Regions from separate parts of the Actinomadura sp. NTSP31 genome, predicted to be linked through region 2. Evidence: riboswitches for the same ligand, from Rfam matches in the RefSeq annotation. Region 2 holds a riboswitch; the other holds the start of a gene.
The links. Region 2 has a riboswitch for thiamine pyrophosphate ahead of ACA514_RS24390 (purine-cytosine permease family protein). Riboswitches for the same ligand answer to the same signal wherever they lie in the genome.
Positions count from the first base shown of each region.

Region 1: it holds a riboswitch for thiamine pyrophosphate, as region 2 does, so the genes downstream of both, thiC (phosphomethylpyrimidine synthase ThiC) here and ACA514_RS24390 (purine-cytosine permease family protein) in region 2, are expected to answer to the same signal.

Region 1 is NZ_JBGNUT010000004.1:453,597-459,362, reverse strand. It holds gene ACA514_RS09580 (sensor histidine kinase) at 1-999, opposite strand, end outside; gene gdhA (NADP-specific glutamate dehydrogenase) at 1,152-2,528, opposite strand; gene tsaA (tRNA (N6-threonylcarbamoyladenosine(37)-N6)-methyltransferase TrmO) at 2,621-3,043, opposite strand; TPP riboswitch at 3,140-3,253, shown strand; gene thiC (phosphomethylpyrimidine synthase ThiC) at 3,249-4,973, shown strand; gene ACA514_RS09560 (TetR/AcrR family transcriptional regulator) at 5,181-5,766, shown strand, end outside.
Region 2 is NZ_JBGNUT010000014.1:177,126-182,891, forward strand. It holds gene ACA514_RS24385 (PAS domain-containing protein) at 1-1,649, opposite strand, end outside; gene ACA514_RS24390 (purine-cytosine permease family protein) at 1,824-3,197, opposite strand; TPP riboswitch at 3,190-3,307, opposite strand; gene ACA514_RS24395 (rhodanese-like domain-containing protein) at 3,357-3,692, opposite strand; gene ACA514_RS24400 (SSI family serine proteinase inhibitor) at 3,739-4,200, shown strand; gene ACA514_RS24405 (VOC family protein) at 4,282-4,662, opposite strand; gene ACA514_RS24410 (Fpg/Nei family DNA glycosylase) at 4,810-5,673, opposite strand.

The sequences.
Region 1 (5,766 bases), on a different contig from region 2:
GCCGCGGCCGTCGTCGGCGACCCGCACGACGAGGCCCCCGTCCTCCCGCGCGAGCGTCACCGCGACGCGGCTCGCGGCGGCGTGCTTGACAACGTTGGTCAGGGCCTCCTGGACGATCCGGTACGCCGCGACGCCGACCTCCGGCGGCGCGGCCCCGGCGCCGTCGGCGCTCAGCGTCACCTCCAGGCCGGCCGACCGGGCCGCCTCCGCCAGCCCGGCGACGGCGTCCGGGCCGGGCCGCACGGCGGGCCCGCCGACGTCGGTGCCGCGCAGCACCTGCAGGGTGCCGCGCAGCTCGGTGCGGGCCTCCCGGCAGGTCGCCGCGATCGCGTTCAGGACCTCGGCCAGCTCCGCGCGCTCCACCGGGCGGTCGCCCGCGACCAGGTGCGCGGCGGCGCCCGCCTGCACGCCGATCACGGTGATGCTGTGCGCGAGCAGGTCGTGCAGGTCGCGGGCGATCCGCAGGCGCTCCTCGGCGACCCGGCGGCGCGCCTCCTCCTCGCGGGTGCGCTCGGCGCGCTCGGCCCGCTCGGTGATCGTCGCCACCCGGGCCCGGTGCGATCGCCAGACCTGCACGGCGATCACCACCGACACCACGGCCTCGACCACCGCGATCTGCTCGCGGACGGAGGCGCCGCCCGCCCGCATCGCCATGCCGATCACGCACACGGCCAGCAGGAAGGCGGCGCCGCCGAGCACGATCCGCACGCGGCGCCCGAGGACGGCGTAGGCGAACAGCGCGATCACCTCGGCCGGGACCAGCGCGTGGTGCTGGTACTGCAGCAGGTGGTACGGCAGCACCAGGACGACCAGGGCGATCAGCGCCGTCGTGGGCCGGCCCCTGATCACCGCGAGGGGGGCGTGCGCGGCGAGCAGCAGGAACGCGCCCGCGGCGTCCAGCGCCCGCACCCCGGGCCATGCCACCGCGACCGCGAGCGCCGCCACCGCGAGCGCCGCCGCCCACAGGGCGTCTCGGGTCGCCGGGGCGAATCGGGGCATCGTCACCACGGGCCCATCCTCCCCGACGGCGCGCCGTCCGCGCATCCGGCCCGCGCCCGTGCTGCCCCGTGCCACGTGCGCCCGCGCCGTGTCGCGTCCGTCCGGCGCCGTTCCGGGTGCCGGCGGCGCGTGGGCGGGCGGGACCAGGCGGGTCAGATGAGGCCCTGGGCGAGCATCGCCTCGGCGACGCGCTCGAACCCGGCGATGTTGGCGCCGACGACGTAGTTCCCGGGCGCGCCGTAGCGCTCGGCGGTCTCGTCGCAGGTGTTGTGGATCCGCGTCATGATCCCCGCCAGCTCCGCCTCGGCCTGCGCGAACGTCCACATCTCGCGGCCCGCGTTCTGCCGCATCTCCAGGGCGCTGACCGCGACGCCGCCGGCGTTGGCGGCCTTGCCCGGCCCGAACGCCACGCCGGCCTCCTGCAGCACGTGGACCGCGTCCGGCGTGGCCGGCATGTTGGCGCCCTCGGAGACCGCCTTCACGCCGTTGCGGACCAGCACCCGCGCGGCCTGGACGTCCAGCTCGTTCTGCGTCGCGGACGGCAGCGCGATGTCGGCCGGCACGTCCCACACGCTGCCGCCCCGGACGAACCGGGCGGACCCGCCGCGCCGCTCGGCGTAGTCGGAGACGCGGCCCCGCTCGACCTCCTTGACCTGCTTGAGCAGGTCGAGGTCGATGCCCTTCTCGTCGACGACGTAGCCGCCCGAGTCGGAGACGGTGACGACGTTCGCGCCGAGCTGCTGGGCCTTCTCGATGCTGTAGATCGCGACGTTGCCGGATCCGGACACGGTGACGGTCTGGCCGTCCAGGTCCTCGCCGCGCTTGTGCAGCATCTCGGCGGTGAAGAGCACGTTGCCGTACCCCGTCGCCTCCGTGCGGCACGCCGAGCCGCCCCACGGCTGGCCCTTGCCGGTCAGGACGCCCGCCTCCCAGCGGTTGCTGATCCGCCGGTACTGCCCGAACAGGAAGCCGATCTCCCGGCCGCCGACGCCGATGTCCCCGGCGGGGACGTCGGTGTCCGCGCCGATGTGGCGCTGCAGCTCGGTCATGAACGACTGGCAGAACCGCATCACCTCGCCGTCGGAGCGGCCGCGCGGGTCGAAGTCGCTGCCGCCCTTGCCGCCACCGATGCCGAGCCCGGTCAGCGCGTTCTTGAAGATCTGCTCGAAGCCGAGGAACTTCACGATGCCGAGGTTCACGGTCGGGTGGAAGCGCAGCCCGCCCTTGTACGGGCCGAGCGCGCTGTTGAACTCGACCCGGAACCCCCGGTTGACGTGCACCGCGCCGGAGTCGTCCGTCCACGGCACGCGGAAGACGATCTGCCGCTCCGGCTCGACGATCCGCTCCAGCAGCCCCGATCCGGCCAGTTCCGGCCGGGCCGCGACCGCCGGTCCGAGCGAGTCGAGCACCTCGTGGACGGCCTGGTGGAACTCGGGCTCGCCCGGGTCGCGCACCAGCACCCGCTCGTAGATCCTCTCGAGCACGGTGTGCGTGCCGGTCGCGCTCGGCGTCCGGGGGGCTGCGGGCATGCGGCGGTCCTTCCTCACACGGCGGTCACGGCATCGTGATCATGCGTTCCCACTCTAGGCCGTGGCCCGGACCGCGGCCGCGCACGGGCAGGTCAAAGCTCCGGAACGGCACCGATCACGGGCTTGACGTCGAGCACCGGGGTGCCGTCGAGCGCCTCCAGCCCGCGCACGCGCAGCCGCCGCCCGACGACCTGGAGGATCTCCACCGGGTGCAGGCCGATCGGGTTCGGGCGGGCCGGGGAGCGGGTGGCGAACACGCCGGTCTCCGGGTTGGCCGGGTCGTCGCGCGGCCGGGTCCGCAGCACGTCGCGCGGCGCCAGGTGCAGCCAGGTCAGCACGATGACCCGGTCGCCGGCGCGCAGCCCCTCCAGCGCGGCGGAGCAGGACGGCTCGAAGACCAGCCACGCGTCGGGCGCGCCCTCCGTCCCCTGTTTGGGCGCGTCGGCCCGGTCCGTCAGCTCCGACGACACGTGCCCGACCGGCGTGAGGGCGAAGTCCCCCTGGAGGTTGCGCATGCCCCGATCATCCCAGCCGGAGGCCGTCCGCGCGGGCGCGTTCTAACCCATCGGCCGCGGTTGCGGCAACGGGGGTGCGCCGGGTTAGCGTCGGGCACGACAGATCGCGGGGGCCCGGCGAACCGGGCTGAGATAGCGGCTGGGACGGCCGCTGACCGCATGAACCTGACCGGGTAATGCCGGCGTAGGGAGAGATCGAGTCGTCATGACCGAATCCGTGGTTCCAGCTGCCCGCAAGACCTACCTCCAGGGCTCCCGGCCCGGGATGCGCGTCCCCATGCGGGAGGTGCCGCTGACCAACGGCGACGTCGTCGTCCTGTACGACACGTCCGGGCCGTACACCGACCCCGAGCACGAGACCGACGTCCGCAGGGGCCTGCCCGCGCTGCGGGAGGCGTGGATCGCCGAACGCGGCGACACCGAGCCGTACGAGGGCCGGCCGGCGCGCCCCGAGGACGACGGGCGCCGCTCCGCGCCCGTGTCCGACGGGCTGCTCCCCCGCCGGCCGCGCCGGGCGAGCGGCGGCGCGGTGACCCAGCGCGCGTACGCGCGGCGCGGGGAGATCACCGCCGAGATGGAGTTCGTCGCGCTGCGGGAGGGCGTGGCGCCGGAGTTCGTCCGCGACGAGCTCGCGGCGGGGCGGGCGGTGCTGCCCGCGAACGTCAACCACCCGGAGATCGAGCCGATGATCATCGGCCGGAACTTCCTGGTGAAGGTGAACGCCAACATCGGCAACTCCGCGGTGGCGTCCTCGATCGAGGACGAGGTCGAGAAGATGACGTGGGCGACCCGCTGGGGCGCCGACACGATCATGGACCTGTCGACCGGCCGGGACATCCACACCACCCGCGAGTGGATCCTGCGCAACTCGCCGGTGCCCGTCGGGACCGTCCCGCTGTACCAGGCGGTGGAGAAGGCCGGCGGCGACCCGGCCGAGCTGACCTGGGAGGTCTTCCGCGACACCGTGATCGAGCAGGCCGAGCAGGGCGTCGACTACATGACCGTGCACGCGGGCGTGCTGCTGCCCTACGTGCCGCTGACGGCGCGGCGCAAGACCGGCATCGTCTCGCGCGGCGGGTCGATCATGGCGGCGTGGTGCCTGGCGCACCACGAGGAGAACTTCCTCTACACGCACTTCCGCGAGCTGTGCGAGATCTTCGCGGCCTACGACGTCACCTGGTCGCTCGGCGACGGGCTGCGCCCGGGCTGCATCGCCGACGCCAACGACGAGGCGCAGTTCGCGGAGCTGCGGACGCAGGGCGAGCTCACGAGGATCGCGGCCGGGTTCGACAACCAGGTGATGAACGAGGGCCCGGGCCACGTCCCGATGCACAAGATCAAGGAGAACGTGGACCTGCAGCAGGAGTGGTGCGACGGCGCGCCGTTCTACACGCTCGGGCCGCTGACCACCGACATCGCGCCCGGCTACGACCACATCACCTCGGCGATCGGCGCCGCGATGATCGGCTGGCACGGCACCGCGATGCTCTGCTACGTCACGCCGAAGGAGCACCTCGGGCTGCCCGACCGCGACGACGTCAAGGCCGGTGTGATCGCCTACAAGATCGCCGCGCACGCCGCCGACCTGGCCAAGGGGCATCCGGGCGCGCAGGCGTGGGACGACGCGCTGTCGGACGCGCGGTTCGACTTCCGCTGGGAGGACCAGTTCGACCTGTCGCTCGACCCGGACACCGCGCGGGAGTTCCACGACGCGACGCTCCCGGCCGCGCCCGCGAAGACCGCGCACTTCTGCTCGATGTGCGGGCCGCACTTCTGCTCGATGAAGATCACCCGGGACGTCCGCCGGTACGCCGGCGAGCGCGGGCTCGCCGAGGAGGAGGCGCTCGCCGCCGGGATGCGGGAGAAGGCCGGCGAGTTCCGGGCCGCCGGCGGGCGGGTCTACCTGCCGCTGGCGCCCGGCGCGTCCTGACGGGCCCCGGATCGCCGTGATCCCGTCCACCGGGCCCGTCGCGGAGCGTCTCCCGCGGCGGGCCCCGGCCGCCCCCCTCCTGACGCGGACGCCTGCCCGGAGCCGTCGCCACGTGCTGCCACTAGACTTCGGGGAACGTTCCAACACCGCGGACCGCCCCCTCCCCGCCGCGGCTCCGCATGCGTCAGGGAAGGACCGGGGAACCAGGTGACCAGCGACGACACGCCGCGCACCCGCGCGCCGCGCGCGGACGTCCGGCGCAACCGCGCCCGGCTGCTCGCCGCCGCGCGCGAGATGTTCCTGCGCGACGGCGCGGGCGCTTCGCTCGAAGGGGTCGCCCGGCTCGCGGGCGTCGGCGTCGGGACCCTCTACCGCCACTTCCCCACCCGCCAGGACCTCCTGGAGGCGCTGCTCGCCGACGCCTACGACGCGCTCGCGGACCGGGGCCGGGAGCTGCTGGAGGCGCCCGACCCCGACCGCGCGCTCATCGCGTGGCTGGGCGAGTTCGTGGCCGCCGTGTCCCGGTTCCGGGGGACGGCCCCGTCCGTCCTGGTCTCGCTGAGCGGCGAGCGTCCGGGGGCGTTCCGGTCGTGCCGGGCGATGCGGGACGCGGGCGAGGCGCTGTTCGCCCGCGCCCAGGAGTCCGGCGCGGCGCCCGCCGGGGCGGCGTTCCTGGACGTGCTGAAGCTCGCGGGCGGCATCGCGATGGCCGCCGAGCGGGAGCCGGGCGCCGCCGACCGCCTGCTGGCGCTCGCCGCGTCGGGCATCGCGCACGGCACGGCGGAGGCCGCGC
Region 2 (5,766 bases):
GCGATCCCGGCCGCGCCGGCCTCCGCGCGGACCCGGACCGTCCCGCCGTCCGGGCTGTACTTGAAGGCGTTCTCCAGCAGCTGCCCGAGCACGATGTCGGTCGCCATCGCGTCGCCCTGGCACGGCGGCAGGCCCGGCGCGATCTCCAGCTCCACCCGGTGCAGCGGCGACAGCGACCGGAACCCCGCCACCACGCCCTCCAGCACCCGGGCCAGGTCGAACGGCTCGACCGTCACGGCCAGCTCGTCGGCGCCCGCGCGGGAGCCGAGCAGCAGGTGCTCCACCAGCCGACCGAGCGACTGCGCCCGCTCGGCGATCGTCGCGACGGCGGCGCGCCGGTCGGGGTCGGGCAGCTCGTCCCACCGGTTGACCAGCGTGGACGCGAAGCCCTGCACGACCGTGATCGGGGTGCGCAGCTCGTGGCTGGTGGTGGCGAGGAACAGGTCCTTGGCCTCCTCCAGCGCCTTGGCCTCGGTGACGTCGCGGAAGTCGACGACCAGCTCGCCGGTCTCCTCGATCTCGGCGGCCAGCACGTTCAGCCAGACCCCCGACTCCAGCGGGAAGGTCAGCATCTCCCCGAGCGCGGGCATGTCGAACGGCAGCGGCCGGCCGATCGCCTCCTCCGGCGGGATGCCGGTGAGGGCGTGCGCGGACGGGTTCCATTGCCGGACGACGAGGTCGTGGTCGAGCACCGCGATGCCGTCCGCGCTGGAGTCGATCACCGCGCGCTCGTGCGCCCGCTGCCGGACGACCTCCGCGTAGGCGACGGCGTTGCCGACCGCGACGCCGGCGTGCCCGGCGAGCAGTTCCAGCAGCTCCAGCTCGGTGTGGCCGATCTTCTGCCCGGAGAACAGCGCGTACAGCGCGCCGTACGGCCGGTTCTGCAGGTAGGACAGGCCGAGCGCGACGGTGTGCAGGCCGGGCAGCTCGGACCAGATCAGGTCGCCGAGCCGCTGCTCCCCGGTCGCCAGCTTGACCGTCTTGCCGGACCGCAGCAGCTCCCCGACCAGGCTCGACCGCAGCTCGGCGGTCGTCCCGCGCATGCGCTCGGGCAGCCCCGAGGTGCTGACCAGCCGCAGCCGCTCCCCCTCGATCCGGACGAACCCGCCCGCGTCCGCGCCGGTCAGCTCGATCAGCGCGGTGGTGATCCGGTCGAGCACGACGGCCAGGTCGAGCTCGGCGTTCAGGTCGGCGACGATGTCGTTCAGCCGCCGGACGAGCCGCGCCCGCTCGGTCATGTGGTGCTGGACGATCTCGTCGTCCTCGGCCGGGTGGTACACCCCGACCCAGCCGAGCGAGGTGCCGTCCGGGTCCTTCAGCAGGCTCGTGTCGATCCGCACGTCGATCAGCCGGCCGTCCCGGTGGAACCGGCGGGTCGCGATCGAGATCTGCCCGCCCTCCTTCTCGGACTCGCCGGCGCGCCGGGTGAGCAGCCGCTCCTGGACGGCGTTGTGCTCGGCCTTCAGCTCGTCGGGGACGATCGGCGGGACGCGGCCGACCATCTCCTCGGCGCTCCAGCCGAACATCCGCTCGGCGGCCGGGTTCCACACCGTGACGCGATGCTTCTGGTCGACGGCCACGATCGCGTCGGCGGCGCTCTCGATGACGGCGCGCGCGATCGGGTCGTGGACGTGCTGCACGCCTGTCATCGTGCCACCCGGCACCGGCGCGGCGCCGGACAACAGCCGCCGAAAGGTTCCCACCAACTGCCGCGACCGAGCGGAAGAACACCACTTCAGCGGCCCGAAGACCTCGAAATCGGCCATCCGTCGTGCCCTTTCCGGCGGGCGCGGCGCATCCGTCGGCGCGCGGTCCCGGCAACCCTACTGTCGAGTAATGCGGCCGTCCCGGGCGATCCCCGCCCGGCCGGACGGCACCGCCCGGCCGATCAGCAGGGTCGCGGCGGCGGCGACGAGGAAGGACAGCAGCGACGCGCTCATCCAGCTCTGCGGGGTGAAGTGCAGTGCGTCGCGGACGTCCTGCCAGAGGTCGGCCCACCAGCTCACGGTGCCGGGGTTGATCAGCTGGTAGGCGACGATGCCGATCGCCCACGCGACGATCATGCTCCACCGGGACGGCGCGGTCCGGCTCGCGTCCCAGCCGCCGCCGCGGCCCCGGCCCAGGAAGAAGTCGGCGGCCAGCACGCCCAGCATCGGCACGAATACCGACCCGATCAGCGACAGGAAGCTCGCGTAGTCGTTGATGTCCAGCACCAGCGCGAGCACCGTGATGCCGGCGCCGAGCGCGACCGACAGCACCCGCCGGTCGGCGCGCGGCACGAGGTTCTGGATCGACACCGCCGTGGAGTACACGTTCGCGAACGACTGGTCGGCCTCCCGCAGCACGAACACCGCGAAGAACACCGCGCCCAGCGCGACGTGCAGGAACGGGTCGAACACCCGCTCGGTGTCGCCCGCGACGAGCGCCAGGGCCAGCAGCCCCAGGACGTAGGCCACGATCTGGGTGACCGAATACCCCACCGACGCCGCACCGAAAGCCGCCCGCGCGCTCCGGGCGTGCCGCGTGTAGTCGGCGGCCACCGGCACCCACGAGATCGACACCGCGAGCGCCGCGTCCGCGCCGACCCAGAACCCGCTCCACGACCCGTCGTTCAGGTCGGGCAGCGGCTGCCGGACGAGCTGCACGTAGAAGTAGAGCAGCGCGACGATCACCGCGACCGTCACGTACCGGCGCAGCAGCCGCACCGACCCGAGCGGCCAGATCGTCAGCACCGTGGTGAGCACCCCGGCCGCGACCACGTAGCCCCAGCGCGGCACCCCGTCCCACAGCTCGCGCGCCGCGTCCGCGATCACGATCAGCTCGAACGTGCCCCAGCCGACGAGCTGCGCGATGTTCAGCACCGTCGGCAGGTACGACAGCCGCGCCCCGAACAGGCCTCTGAGCAGCACCATCGCCGGCTGCCCCGTCTTCGCGCCCGGCGCGGCGGCCAGGCCGAGCATCAGCCCGCCCAGCACGGTGCCGACGATCATCGCGGCGATCCCCGCCGCGATCGCCAGCGTCGGCTTCCCGTCGGCGTCCGGCGCGAGGACGGTGTAGGCGCCGGAGAAGGCCAGCAGGCTGACCCCGAGGTTCGCCCAGAACGCGCTCTGGTCCCAGAAGCCGAGCACCTTCGGGGCGGGCTCGTCCAGGGTGTAGGGGACTTCGTTGCGCGGACGCTCGTCGACGTCGGACGTCACGGGACACACTCCCTACGCCGGCATTACCCGGACAGGTTCATGCGGTCGGCGGCGCCAGGAAGGCCGCCCTCTCAGCCCGGCTTGTGGCCCGAGCTCCCGCGGGTATCGGTCAGCACCGATCGTACAACCGCCCGCAACCCCTCATAAGGTGTGGAACGGTCACGCCACGTAAGGGTCGCCGTCCCCGCCGTTCTCCATCGGCCGGCCCGCCTCGGCCCAGGCCTTCATCCCGCCGTCGACGTTCTTCGCCAGCCATCCGGCCTGGTTCAGCGCCACCGTCACCTGCGCCGACCGCGCACCCGACCGGCAGATCACGAAGATCTCCCGGTCCCGGGGGACCTCCCCGGCCCGGTCGCCCAGCCGGCCCATCGGAATGTGGACGGCGCCGGGCGCGTGCCCCGCCTCCCACTCGTCCTGCTCCCGCACGTCCAGCAGGTAGCAGTCCTGCGGAACGTCGGCGGCGACCACCGCCGGAACCTCGTCCCCGAAATTCATCACACCCCCATGGAACCGCGCCGAGAGCCCCTGCGTCGAATCACGCATGCGGTATCGGACGCTCATCCTCGCCGCGCCCGGGCTCGCCATGATCTTCTCACTGGCCGCCTGCGGTGACGAACACGCCAAGACCCTTCCCGCCAAGCGGCCCTCGGGGGCCGCCACGGTACGGCCCTCGGGTTCCCCGGCGGACAGCCTCACCATCCGGATCCGGGCCTCCGCCCAGGCTCCCGCCACGACCTACACGCTGACCTGCGACCCGGCCGGCGGCGACCATCCGAAGGCCGCCGACGCCTGCGCCGCGCTCAGCAAGGCCAAGGCGCCCTTCGCGCCCGTCCCCAAGGACCGGATGTGCACCGACATCTACGGCGGCCCCGAGGTCGCCACGGTGAAGGGCACCTGGCAGGGCAAGCCGATCGACACCACGTTCAAGCGCAACGACGGCTGCCAGCTGCACCGCTGGACCCAGATCGCGCCCGTCTTCGGCTCCGTCCCCAAGGTCCGCTGACCGGGAACCGGCCCGCCGCGGCGGCGGCGCGGGCGGCGTAGGCCCGCCCGGGCCGTCCGCGGCGGCGGTTCGGGTCGGGCGTCAGAGCGGGGCGAGGCGCGCCTTGAGCAGGCAGAACTCGTTGCCCTCGGGGTCGGCCAGGACGTGCCACTGCTCCTCGCCCGTCTGGCCGATGTCGGCGGGGCGCGCCCCGAGCGCCAGGAGGCGTTCGAGCTCGGCGTCCTGGTCGCGGTCGGTGGCGTTGACGTCGATGTGCAGCCGGGACTTCCCCGGCTCCGGCTCGTCCCGGCGGCTGAGGATGATCGTCGGCTGCGGGCCGCCGAACCCCTCGCGCGGCCCGATCTCCAGCGTGCCGTCGTCCTCGCGGTCGAGCACGACGAAGTCCAGGACCTCGCACCAGAACCGGGCCAGCAGCTCGGGGTCGCGGCAACCGAGCACGAGCTCACTGATACGACATGCCATGAACGGAACCTGCTCTCTGCCTGGGAGCCGCCGCGGCGGCCACATCCCGTGCGCCCCCAGCAGCGAAAACGACCGCGCGATCGTATCTGATGAGGCGAACGCGGACGAAACGGTTTCCGGGCCGCCCTGGGCGCCCAGGCAGGGCCGCTACTTCAGCAGGCGGGACAGGCGGCGGTCGGCCAGGGGCTTGCCGCCCGTCTGGCAGGTGGGGCAGTACTGGAGGGCCGAGTCGGCGAACGAGACCTCGCGGATCGTGTCGCCGCAGACGGGGCATTTCTCGCCCTTGCGGCCGTGCACGCGGAGGCCGGTCTTCTTCTCGCCCTTGAGGTCGCGGGCCTCCAGGCCGCGCGAGCGCCCGACGGCGTCGCGGAGCGTCGCGACGATCGCCTCGTGGAGGGTCGCGACGTCGCCGTCGGTGAGCGTGGCGGCGATCTTGAAGGGGGACATCCTCGCCACGTGCAGCACCTCGTCGGAGTAGGCGTTGCCGATGCCGGCGATGACGCTCTGGTCGCGGAGGAGGCCCTTGATCTGGGTGCGCTTGCCCGCGACGATCCCGCCGAGCCGCTCGGCGGTGAACGACGCGTCCAGCGGGTCGGGGCCGAGGGTCGCCACGCCCGGCACGTCGGCCGGGTCGTGGACGACGTACACCGCGAGGCCCTTCTTCGTCCCGGCCTCGGTGAGGTCGAAGCCGGAGCCGTCGTCCAGGTGGACGCGGAGCGCGAGCGGGTTCTTCCCGCCGGGCCGGGCGGGCTTGGCGGGCATCTCGTCGCGCCAGCGGAGCCAGCCGGCGCGGGCCAGGTGGATGACCAGGTGCAGTCCGTCGACGTCCAGGTCGAGGAACTTGCCGTGCCGCGCGGCGCCGGTGACGGTCAGGCCGCCCAGCGCGGTCACCGGTGGGTCGTAGGTCTTGAGCGCGGAGATCGCGAGAACATCGACGCGCGCGACGGCGTGGCCGACGACGCGCTCGCGCAGGAACGTCGCCAGCGCCTCGACCTCGGGCAACTCAGGCATGTGACCTCCACCCGCCGAACGGACTAACCCCAAGGTAAACGCTCTGACGGCGTCCCGGGGCCGGGGGCGCGCGCCCGGCCGAACGGCGCCACA